DNA from 2 places in the Streptosporangium sp. NPDC051023 genome. Region 2 is predicted to be linked to the other one. Evidence: riboswitches for the same ligand, from Rfam matches in the RefSeq annotation. Region 2 holds a riboswitch; the other holds the start of a gene.
The links. Region 2 has a riboswitch for glycine ahead of gcvT (glycine cleavage system aminomethyltransferase GcvT). Riboswitches for the same ligand answer to the same signal wherever they lie in the genome.

Region 1 (7,856 bases), on a different contig from region 2:
CGGTGACAGGATCTTCCCATGCCCGCCAAGCGACCGCCCGTCCCGCTCTCCAGGGAGCGCATCATCGAGGCCGCCCTGCACATCGCCGACAGCCAGGGGCTGCGACGGCTGACGATGCGGCGTCTCGGCGACGCGCTCCAGGTGGAGGCGATGGCCATATACCACCATCTGCCGCGCGGTAAGGACGCCCTCATGGACGCCCTCGCCGAACACGTCACCGCCGTCCACGCCGAACCCGCGGGAAGCTGGCAGGACAGCGCACGGGCCTGGTGCCGGGCGAGCCGGGCCGCCCTCAGAGAGCATCCCGGGGTGCTGGCACTGGCGCTCACCAAGCCGCCGAAGGGTCGCGCCGCGATCGCCGTCATGGAGCAAACCGAGCAACTCTCCGACGCGGGGCTCGCGGACGCGGCCCAGGCGGTGCGCGCGCTGCGGGCCTACGTCTTCGGCGCGGTCGCGGTCGAGGTGCAGCAGTCCGGCTGGGCCGAGCCCACGGGAGACGACGACGAACCGTGGCGTCCTCCGTCGAAGGGAGGAGGCTCCGCGGCGGCCGATGCCGACTTCGAACGCGGCCTTAGCGCCCTCCTGGCGGGCCTGAACACAGGCTGAACGGCAAAGAAACTCGCGGCCGATCCTTTTTTACCCGACAGACGGCGTGTCCCCCTTGGCCAGATGTCCGCTTATGAGGCATCCTGTGCTAAAGGTCACACCCCCGAAGGAGCCCTGAAGGACCACCCTGCAGAGTTCGTAAACAGTCCTAACGGGCTATGTCGCGGGATGCGATCCAGATCCACACTTGATCTGCTCGATGTGTGAGCCTCACCCCGTTCGAGGCGCGCACAGCCACATGTCCACACCAGATGCTCGTCGCCCGTCGAACGATGGGAACGGAATCCCATCGGGGACGCGGTACTCACCGGTTGTCCGATGTCGATCCAGCGAGCCGACAAGAGAGATCCGGAGGCACGCCGATGTGCCCGCATCAGCCGTCCTGTCCGTCCGCCGAGGCGCTGGACCGCGAAGCCGCCCGTACGATGGCAGCACACCCCGAGCAGGGATGGAGCCTGCTCTGCAACGGTGTGGTGCTGTTCGAGGACACCGGCGAGCTCCTGCCCGACGGCGCCGTCATCGAGCCGCACCGGCCACTGGCCGGCGTCTCCTGATCATCATTCACTCCGTGGCAGGGCGCATCCTCACGCCGAGCCACAGCGCGACCGCCTCGCCCACCCTGGCGGGATCCTTCTTGAGATCGTGCCCCTCACCAGGCAGCACCACCAGGCGCGAGGCGTCCGCCGCCTCGGGCACCCCGAACGGGTCGCGTCCCCCGCTGACCACCAGCACGTCGACTCCCGCGCCGCGCAGCTCGCCCGCGCGGGACCTGTCCGGCTTACCCGGAGGGTGCAGGGGGAAGGCCAGCGCGACGACCGCCTCCGCCCCCGTGCGCGAAGCCGTACGGCAGGCGACGCGGGCTCCGTTGCTCCGCCCTCCCTGCACCAGCGGCAGCCCGGGCAGATGACGGCGCAGCTCGGCCACCAGCTCCGTCCAGGCCTCGTCCTGTTTGACCGGGGAGCCGGGAGCCCTGGCCCCCCGCATCCTGAAGGGCTGGAGCACCCGGGCGACCACCCCGCCGATCGGTGTCACCGCGTCCCGTACGGCCAGCAGGTCAGGAGCGTCGACTCCCCCGGCCGAACCGTGGGTGAGCACCAGGAGAAAACGCGGATCGACGGCCTCGTCGATCTCCACCCTGGCCTGGCCATGGGTGGTCGTGATCTCGAAGGGCGACGGGGTACTCCGGATGGACACAGATCTAGTCCTAACGGCCGATGCCACAGACCTGCGATGGGCGGACAATCACAACGTGCAGGATCATCAAGATATCCGACAGGACATGCGCGCCACCATCGAGGCCCGGCGTGACCTCGGCCCGGAGTACGAGAGCGCGCTCATCGAGTCGTTCGTCGAACGCCTCGATGCGACGATCGCCGCCCGCGTGCGAGCCGAGATGCAGGGTGCCGGCTACCGCCCCCAGCACCTCAACCAGCCTCCTCCCCCACCGCGCAAGAACGGCAACGGCGCCCTCCCGCTCGCGCTCGGCTCGATGGCCCTCGCCATCCCGCTGACCGCCATCGCGACCGAGAGCGGGACCGTGGGGGTCCTCCTGGCCTGGGGCGGCATCGTGGCGGTCAACTTCGCCCACGCGATCGGCCGCCTGTTCGGCCGCGACTGAGCGACCCGGCGACGGATCCGCGAAGGCCGCGGATCCCCCGGCGACGAACGGCGCAGTCGCGAGGGCGTCAGCCGCCGCGGTTGATCCGGAGCCTGACGCCCTCGGCCAGATCCTCGTCAGCGCTGTCCAGGCCGTAGCGCCACACCCGCTCTGCGTCCTCGTCGCGGCCTCTCAGCGGGAGCGTGCGGGCCAGCAGCTCGATGGCGAGCGCGCCGGTCTCGGCGTCGCCGCCCTCCTCGACCGCCCCGGTGAGCTCGGCGCAGGCCAGTTCGAGATGCGCGATGCCGAGGAGCACCCGCAGCCTCGCCACCTCGGCGACGTCGGGCACGGACAGGGCGTCCATGAGCACTCCCGCCGCCTCGGCCGCCTCCCCCTCGTCGAGCAGGATCTCGGCCAGCCGCTGGGCCGCTCTGGAGGAGATCTCCGGTTCCTCGGTGGCCAGCGCGGCCCTCAGAGCCTTCTCCGCCTCCTCCAGGCCTGTCGCAAGCCTGGCGAGGCCCATGTGGGCCAGCGGGACACAGACGGGGTCCCCCGTGCCCAGGGCGGCCTGCCAGGCGGCCCTGGCCTGGTCGGGAAGGTTCTCCCGTTCGAAGCTCCTGGCGAGCAGGCAGGCGGCCTGCGCAGCGTACTCCGGGTGCCCGGTCGCCAGCGCGGTGCGGGCCGCCGCCCTGGCACCCGCCACGTCTCCGCGCTCCTCAAGCACCACCGCCAGCCCGACCGCCGCCTGGGCCTGATCCGGCTCCGCGGTGTCGGCGGCGAGCTCCGCGAAGATCGTCGCGGCTGCGGCCAGGTCACCGCCCTCGGCCAGCCTCCGCGCGGTGTCCAACGGACGCGTGTCCACCTCTGGCATGCAGGGTCCCTCCGGGTAAGGAATCGCCCCGAGCCTAATGACCCGGGGCCATGTTCGTCTCCCGACATACGAGGTGGATCTTAACGGTGCGAATCAGTCCTCGTAGGCCTCAAGGGGCGGGCAGGAGCACACGAGGTTGCGGTCGCCGTACGCCTGGTCGATGCGGCGGACCGGCGACCAGTACTTGCCCTCGCGCACCGACGGCAGCGGGTAGGCCGCCTCGGTGCGGGAGTACGCGTGCTTCCAGTCGTCGGCGACCAGGCAGGCGGCCGTGTGCGGGGCGTTGCGCAGCGGGTTGTCCGTCCTGTCGTACGCCCCTGAGGCGACCTTCTCGATCTCACCCCTGATCGCGATCATCGCCTCGCAGAACCGGTCGAGCTCGGCCAGGTCCTCGCTCTCGGTCGGCTCGATCATCAGCGTGCCCGCGACGGGGAAGGACATGGTCGGCGCATGGAAGCCGTAGTCGACCAGACGCTTGGCCACGTCGTCGACGGTCACACCGGTCTCCCTGGTGATCTGGCGCAGGTCGATGATGCACTCGTGGGCGACCAGGCCGCCACGGCCGGTGTAGAGGACGGGGTAGTGCGGGGCGAGCCTGCGGGCCAGGTAGTTGGCCGACAGGATGGCCTGTTCGGTGGCCGCCTTGAGGCCGTCGGCGCCCATCATCCTGATGTAGGCCCAGGAGATGGGCAGGATGCCCGCGGAGCCGTACGGTGCGGCCGAGACGGGGCCGACCGGCGAGTCGTCGCGCAGCGGGTGGCCGGGCAGGTAATCGGCAAGGTGGGCGCGGACCGCGACAGGGCCGACGCCGGGGCCGCCGCCACCGTGCGGAATGCAGAAGGTCTTGTGCAGGTTCAGGTGGGACACGTCCGCCCCGAACTCGCCCAGCTTGGCCAGACCGACCAGCGCGTTGAGGTTGGCGCCGTCGACGTAGACCTGGCCACCCGCCTCGTGCACCCGCTCGCAGATCTGGGTGATGGTCTCCTCGTAGACGCCGTGCGTCGACGGGTAGGTCACCATGATCGCGGCGAGATGGTCACGATGCTTGTCGATCTTGACGTTGAGGTCGTCGAGGTCCACGTTGCCGTTGTCGTCGCAGGCGACCACCGCGACGCGCATGCCCGCCATGACCGCACTGGCGGCGTTCGTCCCGTGCGCCGACGACGGGATCAGGCAGACGTCGCGGCCGGAGTCGCCGCGCGCCTTGTGGTAGGCGCGGATCGCCAGCAGACCGGCGAACTCGCCCTGGGAGCCCGCGTTCGGCTGAATGGAGACGGCGTCGTAGCCGGTGACCTCGGCCAGCCAGCCTTCCAGTTCCCCGACCAGCTCCGCGTAGCCGGCGGCCTGGTCCTCGGGGGCGTAAGGGTGCAACCCGGCGAACTCGGGCCAGGTGATCGGCTCCATCTCGGTGGTCGCGTTGAGCTTCATGGTGCAGGAGCCCAGCGGGATCATCGACCGGTCGAGCGCGATGTCCTTGTCCTGGAGTCTGCGCAGATAGCGCAGCATGGCCGTCTCGGACCTGTGGCTGTGGAACACCGGGTGGGTGAGGTAGTCGCCGACGCGCGCCAGGTGGGCGGGCAGCGCGTCGTGGGTGGCCGCGTCCAGGTCGGTCAGGACGGCGCCGCTGACCTCGAAGGCGGCCAGGACCAGCTCCAGGTGGAGCAGTTCGGTCCTCTCGTCGCAGGTGACGCCGACGTGGTCGGCGTCGACCAGACGCAGGTTGACCCCGTTGTCGCGGGCCACGGCGACGATCTGGGCCGCGCGGCCCGGCACCCGGGCGAGCACGGTATCGAAGAAGTCGTCGTGGACGACCTCGACACCGCCGTGGCGCAGGCCCGCGGCGAGCACGACGGCGTGCCGGTGAACGCGCCTGGCGATCCTGCGCAGGCCCTCTGGGCCGTGGTAGACGGCGTACATGCCCGCGATCACCGCGAGCAGCACCTGCGCGGTACAGATGTTGCTGGTCGCCTTCTCCCTGCGAATGTGCTGCTCGCGGGTCTGCAACGCGAGCCGGTAGGCGGGGCGCCCGTCGGCGTCCTGGGAGACGCCAACCAGGCGGCCCGGCATCTGCCGCTGCAGGCCGTCACGGACCGCCATGTAGGCCGCGTGCGGACCGCCGAAGCCCAGCGGGACGCCGAAGCGCTGCGAGGAGCCGATCGCGATGTCGGCGCCGACCTCGCCGGGGGCGGCGAGCAGGGTGAGGGCGAGCAGGTCAGCGGCGGCGATCACCTGGGCGCCACGCGCGTGGGCGGCGTCCGCGACGGCGCGGAAGTCCCTGATCCGGCCGCTGCCGCCCGGGTACTGCACGAGCACGCCGAAGCACTCGGGGAGCTCCGCGGTGAAATCGCTCTCGACCAGCTCGATGCCGAGCGGCTCGGCCCTGGTGCGCAGCACGGCCTTGGTCTGCGGCAGCGCGTCCGCGTCGACCACGAACACGTTCGACGAGGTACGGCCCGCCCTACGGGCCAGCGTCATCGCCTCGGCGGCCGCGGTCGCCTCGTCCAGCAGGGAGGCTCCGGCAACGTCGAGCGCGGTCAGGTCGGAGACGACCGTCTGGAAGTTGATCAGGGCCTCGAGGCGGCCCTGGGAGATCTCCGGCTGGTACGGGGTGTAGGCGGTGTACCAGCCCGGGTTCTCCAGGAGGTTGCGGCGGATGACGGCCGGAGTGATCGTGTCGTGATACCCCAGGCCGATCATCGAGGTGAGCACGGTATTGCGCCCGGCGAGGGCGCGCAGTTCGGCGATGGCCTCGGTCTCACTCGCGGCGGGCGGCAGTTTCAGCCGATCCTTCGCCCTGATGGCCTCGGGAACGGTCACCGCGACCAGGTCGGCGGTCGAGGCGAATCCGACCGCCTCGAGCATGCGGGCCTGGTCGGCGTCGGCAGGCCCGATGTGGCGGGTGGCGAACGGCGGAGGGGTGAGCTCGCTGAGCGGTGACAGGTCGGTCATGGGAAGCCTCCCGAGGCGTTGGAGACCGGCGCTGGGCGCGGGCGTATGCCGGATCTCCCCCTCTGTCATCGCGACCTGAGAGTTTCACCTCCCTGCCGCAGGAGGCTTTCACCGTCGGTGAGGCGCGCCTGGCGAGCGCACCTGCTTTCCAGAGTCGCCTCGTCCATGCGGTACCGGGTGCCTGAGAGATTCCGGGGAGGTTGCTCCTTCGGCGCCCCGATCGCGTCGGGGTCTCTCCCGCGCAGAGTCAGCAGCACACCAACCTTACCCGGTGCGGCGAGCCCTACGACGGCGGGCCAGCTCATCCGCGTGGTGATCGCCTAAAGGGCCCTGGTCCGACTCCGCACGCTCTCCGGGAAGGTCTGCTAGAGAGCCCTCCACCTCCTGCCAGACCCGGCCGAGCGCGATGCCGAAGACACCCTGACCCCCCTGAAGCAGGTCGATGACCTCGTCGGGCGAGGTGCACTCGTAGACGCTCACCCCGTCGCTCATGAGGGTGATCTGGGCGAGGTCGTTGACCCCGCGGTCGCGCAGGTGCTGGACCGCGATGCGGATCTGCTGGAGGGACACGCCCGTGTCGAGCAGCCGCTTGACGACCTTGAGCACCAGGATGTCGCGGAAGCCGTACAGCCGCTGGGAACCCGACCCGTGGGCGGCTCTCACCGTCGGCTCGACCAGGCCGGTGCGCGCCCAGTAGTCCAGTTGCCGATAGGTGATGTCGGCCGCGGCACAGGCCGTGGGGCCGCGGTATCCGATGTCGGCGGGCAGTTTCACCGGTTGCCCATCAAACAGCAGACCCTCTTCACCCGCGCGCTGACGTGCCGACTGGCGTCGTTCCGGGTCATCCTGGTCGGCGTTTCTACCCTCGCCGCTGCTGACCGCCACGCGGACCTCCGGCTTTCTCTCATCCCGTGGCCTGATCTGGGGGTTTGCGCACGGCCACGGGTTTCACTTGCACCGTAGGACCGGGACCAAGATCAGTCAACGACCCCACTCGGCGCGTCGTGAAGCGTAAATGCACCGAAATTCCTACCCTGCGCGACCGAAGTCCTCGGGTGTGATCGTGTCAAGGAACTCCCTGAACTTCTCCACCTCGTCCTCCTGGTCATCGGGAATGATCACCCCTGCCTCCCTGACGACCTCCTCACTGGCGAAGATGCGGGCGCCCGTACGCAGTGCCAGGGCTATGGAGTCGGAGGGACGGGCGCTCACCTCGACCCCGTTGGAGAAAACGAGATCGGCAAAGAAGATCCCGTCACGGAGTGCGACGATGTTCACGGTGCTCAGCCGAACGCCGAGCGCGTCGAGCACGTCGCGGAAGAGGTCATGGGTGAGTGGCCGGGGCGGCGGCTCTTCGGCCTGGGCCATGGCGATGGCCGTCGCCTCTGTCATGCCGATCCAGATCGGCAGGTAACGCTCCCCATGTGCCTCCTTCAGCAGGACAATAGGCTGGTTTGAGGGCATCTCAACCCGAACGCCCACGACCTCCATCTGCAACACGGGCTGCTCCGTCTTCGCTGGATTACGACCGGTTTGTTCAACGTAACACTCGTGAGGGCACGAGTGCCTGGTCAGGTTCTCACCGGCCCAAGACCCCACGCACGGCGGAACGCAGGAGTGAAGCATGCAATTCCAGTAGAAGACCGGAAATCTCCCTGGCGGTCTCATCCGCCCGGTCGATCGCACCGGGTCCCCTGCGGCGCAGCAACGGCGCGACGGCCTGCTCGACGAGGCCCGCCTCCCGCTCGGCCGCGGCCTTGACGACCCTCAGGTGGCGCGCTCTCAGCCCGAAGGCGGCCAGAGCCCCGACGCTGCGGGCCACGGCCAGCGCCT
Region 2 (7,856 bases):
GCGGGGGCGGGGCCGTATGGGCTGTCGGACCTGGGGCGGCACTTCATCGCCGGGCAGCTCGCCTGCCTGCGCGAGCTGACCCTGCTCTACGCCCCGAACATCAACTCCTACAAGCGGTACGTACCGGGCAGCTTCGCCCCGACCGCCGTCAGGTGGGGGGTGGACAACCGGACCTGTGCGTTCCGCCTGGTCGGGCACGGGCAGTCGCTGCGCGTCGAGAACCGGGTGCCCGGCGGCGACGTCAACCCCTACCTGGCGGTCTCGGCGCTGATCGCGGCTGGGCTGTACGGCATCGAGCACGAGCTGCCGTTGGAGGAGGCGTTCAGTGGGAACGCCTACACATCGGGAGCGGAGACCGTGCCGCAGACGCTCAGGGACGCCCTGGGACTGTGGGAGGGATCAACGCTGGCGGGGAACGCCTTCGGCGAGGACGTCGTGGCGCACTATGCGAACAACGCCCGGGTCGAGCTGGCCGCCTTCGAGGCGGCGGTCACCGACTGGGAGCTGTTCCGAGGATTCGAGCGGATGTGACGATGAAGATCATCAATCCGGCGACGGAAGAGGTCGTCGCCGACGTGGAGTTCGCGGACGCGGCCGAGGTCGACCGGGCGGTCGAGCGCGCCAGGCGGGCCTTCGCCACCTGGCGCCACGTCGCCCCCGGTGACCGGGCCAGGCTGCTGCGCGCCTTCGCCCGCCTGGTGGGCGAGCACGCGCAGGAGCTGGCCGGACTGGAGATCGCGAGCGCGGGGCACACCGTCGGCAACGCCCGCTGGGAGGCGGGCAACGTCCGCGACGTGCTGGACTTCTACGCCGGGGCGCCGGAGCGCAACCACGGCAAGCAGATCCCGGTGCCCGGCGGCGTCGATGTGACCTTCCAGGAGCCGCTCGGCGTCGTCGGCGTGATCGTGCCGTGGAACTTCCCCATGGTCATCATGACCTGGGGGGTCGCCCCCGCGCTCGCCGCGGGCAACACCGTGATCGTCAAGCCCGCCGAGCAGACGCCGCTGACCGCGCTGCGGCTGGCCGAGCTGGCCCTGGCCGCGGGCCTGCCCGAGGGGGTGCTCCAGGTCCTGCCGGGGGCCGGTGAGGTCGCGGGTGCCCGGCTGGTCGAGCATCCGGATGTGGCGAAGATCGTGTTCACCGGCTCGACCGAGGTGGGCAAGCGGATCGCGGCCACCTGCGCGGGACAGGTCAAGCGGATCACCCTGGAGCTGGGCGGCAAGAGCGCCAATGTGGTCTTCGCCGACGCCGACCTGGAGAAGGCGGCGGCGACCGCGCCGTACGCCGTGTTCGACAACTCGGGCCAGGACTGCTGCGCGCGCTCCCGAATCCTCGTCGAACGCTCCGTCCACGACGACTTCCTCGAACGGCTCACCCGGGCGGTGCTGAACGTCAAGGTTGGCGACCCCCGCGACGAGGCCACGGAGATGGGCCCGCTGATCAGCGCCGAGCACCGCGACCGGGTGGCCTCGTTCGTCACCGGTACGGCGCACGCCACCGGGTCGTGCCCCTCGGGGCCCGGGTTCTGGTATCCCGCGACGCTCCTCACCCCGGACAGCCTGGACGATCCCGCGTTCACCGAGGAGATCTTCGGGCCCGTGGTGACGGTCGTGCCCTTCGACGACGAGGCGGACGCCGTACGGATCGCCAACGACACGCGCTACGGCCTCAGCGGCTCCATCTGGACCCGCGACGTGGGACGCGCGCTGCGGGTCGCCCGCGCGGTCGAGGCGGGCAACCTCAGCGTGAACTCCCATTCGAGCGTCCGCTACTGGACGCCGTTCGGGGGGTTCAAGCAGTCGGGGCTCGGCCGCGAGCTGGGCCCGGACGCCCTGTCCGCGTTCACCGAGACCAAGAACGTCTTCTTTTCCGAGGAGTAGAGCATGCGGCGTTTGCAGGACCGGGTTGCCGTCGTGACCGGCGCGGGGAGCGGGATCGGCCTGGCGACCGTGCGGAGGTTCGCCGAGGAGGGGGCCCGCGTCGTGTGCGTCGACCTGGACGAGGCGAGCGGGTCGGCGGCGGCGGCCGAGGCCGGAGGCCTGTTCGTCAAGGCCGACGTCTCCAGCGAGGACGACGTGGCCAGGACGTTCCAGACCGCGTTCGACACCTACGGCAGCGTGGACGTCGCGTTCAACAACGCGGGCATCTCGCCTCCCGACGACGACTCGATCCTGGAGACCGGCCTCGACGCGTGGCGGCGGGTCCAGGAGGTCAACCTCACCTCGGTCTACCTGTGCTGCAAGCACGCCATCCCCTACATGCGCCGCCAGGGCAAGGGATCGATCATCAACACCGCGTCGTTCGTGGCGGTGATGGGCTCGGCGACCAGCCAGATCTCCTACACCGCGTCGAAGGGCGGGGTGCTGGCCATGTCCAGGGAGCTGGGCGTGCAGTTCGCCCGGGAGGGGATCAGGGTCAACGCGCTCTGCCCCGGGCCGGTGAACACACCGCTGCTACAGGAGCTGTTCGCCAAAGACCCCGAGCGGGCGCAGCGCCGCCTGGTGCACATCCCGGTCGGCCGGTTCGCCGAGGCCTCGGAGATCGCCGCCGCGGTCGCGTTCCTGGCGTCGGACGACGCGAGCTTCATCACCGGCTCCGAGTTCCTGGTCGACGGCGGCATCTCGGGCGCCTACGTCACGCCCCTGTAGCCATCGGCTGTCATCGAGAACGTGCCGGGACGTGGACCTGCGCCCCACGTCCCGGCATCAGGCAGAAAAGAGATCATGTCCCGTCCCATCATCGGCGTCACCTGTTACGTCGAGCCCGCGAAGTTCACCGTCTGGGAGACGACCGCCGCGCTCCTGCCGTACAACTACGTCGACCACGTGGCCCGCGCGGGCGGCCAGCCGGTGATCCTGCCCCCGGTGGGCGATCCCGCGACGGCGGTCGAACGGCTGGACGGGCTGATCCTGGCCGGTGGCGGAGACGTCGATCCGGCACGGTACGGCCAGGCCCAGCACGAGCAGACGGGTTACGTCCGCGAGTTCCGGGACACCGCCGAGTTCGGCCTGGTCAGGGCGGCGCTGGAGCGGGGCGTGCCGTTCCTGGGCGTCTGCCGGGGGCTGCAGGTCCTCAACGTCGCCCTCGGTGGCAGCCTGCACCAGCACCTGCCCGACGTGGTGGGCGGCCGCGACCACGCCCCGGCCCCGGGCAGGTACGGCCGGATGCCGGTGAAACCCACCCCGGGCAGCCTGACCTCGGAGATCCTTGGCACCGGCCCGGCCGAGGTGGCCCACTACCACCACCAGGCCGTGGACCGAGTCGGCGCCGGCCTGACCGTGACCGCGACCGCGGAGGACGGCACGGTCGAGGCCGTCGAGCTGCGGGATCACCCGTTCGCCCTCGCGGTCCAGTGGCACCCCGAGGCCGACGACGAGTCCGCGCTCTTCGAGGCCCTGGTACGGCACGCCCGCGCCTGAACGCGGTCACTCGTGGGCGAGGAGGCGGTCCCACGGGAGCCGCCGAACCAGCGGGGACGGGGAGCCTGACCGGAAACGAGCGGGGGCCGTGACCGGAAACGGCGGCGGTCACGGCCCCGCAAGGTACCGAAGCGAGAAGATCGGCGAGGGACTGTGGCCGCGCGGGGATTTCGCTCGGCCCTCGCGTACGGTTAGGCTGGCCACGACACCGATGAATCCCGCGCGGGAGAGCGTCCTGACATCCAGGCCAGGACCCCTGAAGGAGCAAGCCCTCCCCGCGAACCTCTCAAGGCAAAGGACCGTGCGGGTAGGTGCCCTCTGGAAAGCAGGCCCCGAGGCCTCGCCGAAGGTGAAAGTCCGGCAAAAAACGGGCGAAGCTCTCAGGCATCCATGACAGAGGGGGAGGATGCTCTCATCTGACCCCTGTCTGAGGTGCGAACATGTCCCGACCCACGCCGCTGCGCGGCGTCCACGAGGCTCTCGGCGCGACGCTGACCGACTTCGCGGGCTGGCTGATGCCGCTCCGCTACGGGAGCGAGTCCGCCGAGCACAACGCGGTCCGCCAGGCGGCGGGCCTGTTCGACCTGTCCCACATGGGCGAGATCTTCGTGACGGGCCCGCAGGCGGGCCAGGCCCTCGACCACGCGCTCGTCGGCTACATCTCCGCCCTCGAGCCGGGGCGCGCCCGCTACACGATGATCGTCGACCCTCGGGGCGGCGTGCTGGACGACCTGATCGTCTACCGCCTGGCGGACGAGGAGTTCATGGTCGTCGCCAACGCCTCCAACTACCCCCGCGTCGCCGCCGAGCTCACCGAGCGCGCCGGGACCTTCGACGCCGCGGTCGAGGACCGCTCCGAGCGATACGCGCTGGTCGCGGTCCAGGGACCGAAGGCCCGCGCCATCCTGGGCGAGCTCACCGAGGCCGACCTCGACAACCTCAAGTACTACGCGGGCCTGCCCGCGACCGTGGCGGGGCGCGAGGCCCTCATCGCCCGCACCGGATACACCGGTGAGGATGGCTTCGAGCTGTTCGTGGCCGCGCAGGACGCCGAGCCGCTCTGGGCCGCGCTCACCAAGGCGGGCGAGCCGTACGGCCTGCTTCCCGCCGGACTGTCCGCGCGCGACACCCTCCGTCTCGAGGCCGGGATGCCGCTGTACGGCAACGAGCTGTCCGCAGAGCTCACTCCGTTCGACGCGGGGCTCGGCCGTGTGGTGAGGTTTGACAAGCCCGGTGACTTCGTCGGCAGGCAGGCCCTTGAACCGCTCAAGGACGTCCCGCCGACCCGTCGCCTGGTCGGACTGATCGCGACCGGCCGCAGGGTGCCCCGCCACGGGTATCCGGTGGTGCTCTCCGACGGCGGCGCCGTCGTCGGAGAGGTGACCAGCGGAGCGCCTTCCCAGACACTGGGCAGGCCGATCGCCATGGCCTACGTGGACAACGACCTGTCCACAGGCCTGGCCGTGGACATCCGGGGTAGCCACGAGCCGGTCGAGGTCGTTGAACTGCCTTTCTACAGGAGGAAAAAGTGAGCAACATTCCCGAGGACCTGCACTACACCAAGGAACACGAGTGGATCTCGGGCATCGACGACGGCCTGACCCTGACCGTGGGCATCACCGCCTACGCCGCCAACGCGCTGGGTGACGTGGTCTACGTGCAGGTGCCCGAGGTCGGTTCGGCGGTCACCGCGGGCGACGCGGTCGGCGAGGTCGAGTCGACCAAGTCGGTGAGCGACATCTTCGCGCCGGTGAGCGGCGAGATCGTCGAGGTCAACGAGGCGGTTGTGGACGACCCCTCGCTGGTCAACAGCGACTCATACGGTGAGGGCTGGTTGTTCCGCGTCCGCCTTGAGGGCGACCCGGACGACCTGCTGTCTCCCGAGGAGTACGCCGCGCTCACTTCGGGCGAATCCTGAAATCTCTTGGCTTGTGTCGTGATCATGCGCGCCCGCCGGCGCGCATGATCACGGCGATGTGACATGGCATGAAGGCAGGGACAGATCAATGGCGATCAGCGTCTTCGACCTCTTCAAGATCGGGATCGGCCCGTCCAGCTCGCACACCGGCGGCCCGATGGCCGCCGCCCACAAGTTCGCCCGCGGTCTCGACCTGGAAGGGCTCCTGGACAAGACCGCCAGGGTCGAGGTGATCCTCTACGGCTCACTCGGCCTGACCGGAAAGGGCCACGGCAGCGACAAAGCCGTCCTGCTCGGTCTGTCCGGGGAGAAGCCCGAACTCGTCGACGTCGACACCGTGGACGACCGGCTGGCCGCCATGCGCGCCTCGGGAACGATCCAGCTCTACGGCTCCCACGGGATCCCCTTCGTGGTCGGCGAGCACCTCGTCTTCGAACGCAAGATCTCACTGCCGCACCACCCGAACGGCATGCGCTTCACCGCCTTCTCCGAAACGGGTGACATCCTTCGCCAGAAGGTCTACTACTCGGTCGGCGGCGGCTTCGTCGTCGACGAGAACGCCACCGGAGCCGATCGGATCAAGCCGGACGACACCGTCCTTCCGTACCCCTTCACCACGGCCGCCGAGTTGCTCGGCCACTGCGCGGAGACGGGGCTGTCGATCTCCGGCCTGATGCTGGAGAACGAGAAGGCCTTCGGGCGTTCGGAGCAGGAGATCCGCGACCGGTTGCTGGAGCTGTGGCGCGTCATGGCCGAGTGCGTCAGGCGCGGCACCGCCAAGGAGGGCGTGCTGCCCGGCGGGCTGAAGGTCAAGCGCAGGGCCCACCAGCTTCACCGGAGGCTGCAGAGCGAGGCCACGGAGAAGGACCCGCTGCACGCGATGGACTGGGTCTCGCTGTTCGCCCTGGCGGTGAACGAGGAGAACGCGGCGGGCGGGCGCATCGTCACCGCCCCGACGAATGGCGCCGCGGGCATCGTCCCGGCCGTGCTCACCTACTACGACCGGTTCGTCCCACACGCCGACGACGACGGGGTGGTGCGCTTCCTGCTCACCGCGGGGGCGATCGGCGTGCTGTTCAAGGAGAACGCCTCGATCTCGGGGGCGGAGGTCGGCTGTCAGGGCGAGGTCGGCTCGGCGTGCTCGATGGCCGCGGCCGGGCTCACCGAGACGCTGGGCGGTACCCCGGAGCAGGTGGAGAACGCCGCCGAGATCGGCATCGAGCACAACCTGGGGCTGACCTGCGACCCGATCGGCGGCCTGGTGCAGATCCCGTGCATCGAGCGCAACGCGGTCGCCTCGATCAAGGCGATCGCCGCGGCCAGGATCGCGCTGCGCGGCGACGGCCGTCACTTCGTGTCCCTGGACAAGGCGATCAGGACGATGCGCGACACCGGGCGCGACATGCTCGACAAGTACAAGGAGACGAGCCGGGGCGGCCTGGCGGTGAACGTCATCGAGTGCTGACCGCCGTACCGGGGGGCCCAGCACCATCGGACAAATGAGTCAATCAGCCCGAAATTTCACCATCTCGCTCGGTGACCTCCCGTGCCACGCCTATGCTGGGTGACCCTGTCGCTGAGACTCGGGAGGTCGCGGTGTCGACGGAGGTTCTTGAACCGGAGGGAACGCGTCCGGGGAGCCGTGCCCGCCACCGCGCGCTCCCCCTCTCCCACGATCACCGCGGCCCCCGTGTGCTGCGCTTCGCCGGCTCCCACGTGCTCTTCGCGGTCGCCCTGCTCGCCGGGGCCGGGGTCCGCGCGCTGGCCGTGCTCGGCTACCGGCCGGCGCTGTGGTTCTGGGCCGACTCCTTCGTCTACCTCGGCGCCGGGCTCGACCCCCGGCCCATGGAGTCGCGCCCCTCCGGTTACTCCCTGCTGCTGTGGGCGCTGCGGCCGCTGTCCAGCGTCCAGGCGGTGGTCGTGTTCCAGCACCTGCTCGGGCTCGCCATGGCGGTCTGCGTCTACCTCCTGCTGCGCCGCCTCGGCGGGCTGCCGGGGTGGGGGGCGACGCTCGCCGCGCTCCCCGTGCTGCTGGACGTCCACCAGGTCCAGCTCGAACACCTCGTGATGGCGGATCTGCTGCTGGAGTTCCTGGCGGTCGCGGCGGTCACGCTGGTGATGTGGCGGCGGCGGCCGCCGGTCTGGGCGGCGCTGCTCACCGGGTTACTGCTCGCGGCGGCGACCGCGACCAGAACGATCGGGCTGCCGCTGATCGCCGTGGTGCTGGTGTGCATGGTGATCAGACGGACCGGGTGGAGAGCGGTCACGGCCGCCGCGCTGGCCTGCGCGATCGGCCTGGGCGGCTACGCGGCCTGGTTCAGGTCCGAGTACGGCAACTACGGGCTGACCAGGGGGAACGCCTTCCTATGGGCACGCACGATCACCTTCGCCGACTGCGCCAGGATCAAGCCGACCGGCCCCGAGGCCGCTCTGTGCCCGACAGATCCGGTGAGCGAGCGCAAGGCTCCGCCGGTCTACATCTGGGACGGCAACTCACCGCTGAACCGGATCAAGGGCAC

Region 1: another riboswitch for glycine. It lies ahead of gcvP (aminomethyl-transferring glycine dehydrogenase); the one in region 2 lies ahead of gcvT (glycine cleavage system aminomethyltransferase GcvT).

What each region holds. Positions count from the first base shown of each region.
Region 1 covers NZ_JBFBCE010000009.1:55,369-63,224, forward strand. Annotated here, with positions in the region: gene AB0395_RS08225 (TetR/AcrR family transcriptional regulator C-terminal domain-containing protein) at 19-606, shown strand; gene AB0395_RS08230 (DUF5999 family protein) at 969-1,160, shown strand; gene AB0395_RS08235 (alpha/beta family hydrolase) at 1,168-1,740, opposite strand; gene AB0395_RS08240 (hypothetical protein) at 1,886-2,224, shown strand; gene AB0395_RS08245 (hypothetical protein) at 2,292-3,074, opposite strand; gene gcvP (aminomethyl-transferring glycine dehydrogenase) at 3,168-6,023, opposite strand; glycine riboswitch at 6,182-6,273, opposite strand; gene AB0395_RS08255 (MerR family transcriptional regulator) at 6,288-6,908, opposite strand; gene AB0395_RS08260 (bifunctional nuclease family protein) at 7,053-7,523, opposite strand; gene AB0395_RS08265 (MerR family transcriptional regulator) at 7,603-7,856, opposite strand, start outside.
Region 2 covers NZ_JBFBCE010000018.1:83,138-90,993, forward strand. Annotated here, with positions in the region: gene AB0395_RS14560 (glutamine synthetase family protein) at 1-531, shown strand, start outside; gene AB0395_RS14565 (aldehyde dehydrogenase family protein) at 534-1,880, shown strand; gene AB0395_RS14570 (3-oxoacyl-ACP reductase) at 1,884-2,648, shown strand; gene AB0395_RS14575 (gamma-glutamyl-gamma-aminobutyrate hydrolase family protein) at 2,724-3,419, shown strand; glycine riboswitch at 3,633-3,731, shown strand; glycine riboswitch at 3,732-3,826, shown strand; gene gcvT (glycine cleavage system aminomethyltransferase GcvT) at 3,860-4,951, shown strand; gene gcvH (glycine cleavage system protein GcvH) at 4,948-5,337, shown strand; gene AB0395_RS14590 (L-serine ammonia-lyase) at 5,426-6,802, shown strand; gene AB0395_RS14595 (hypothetical protein) at 6,934-7,856, shown strand, end outside.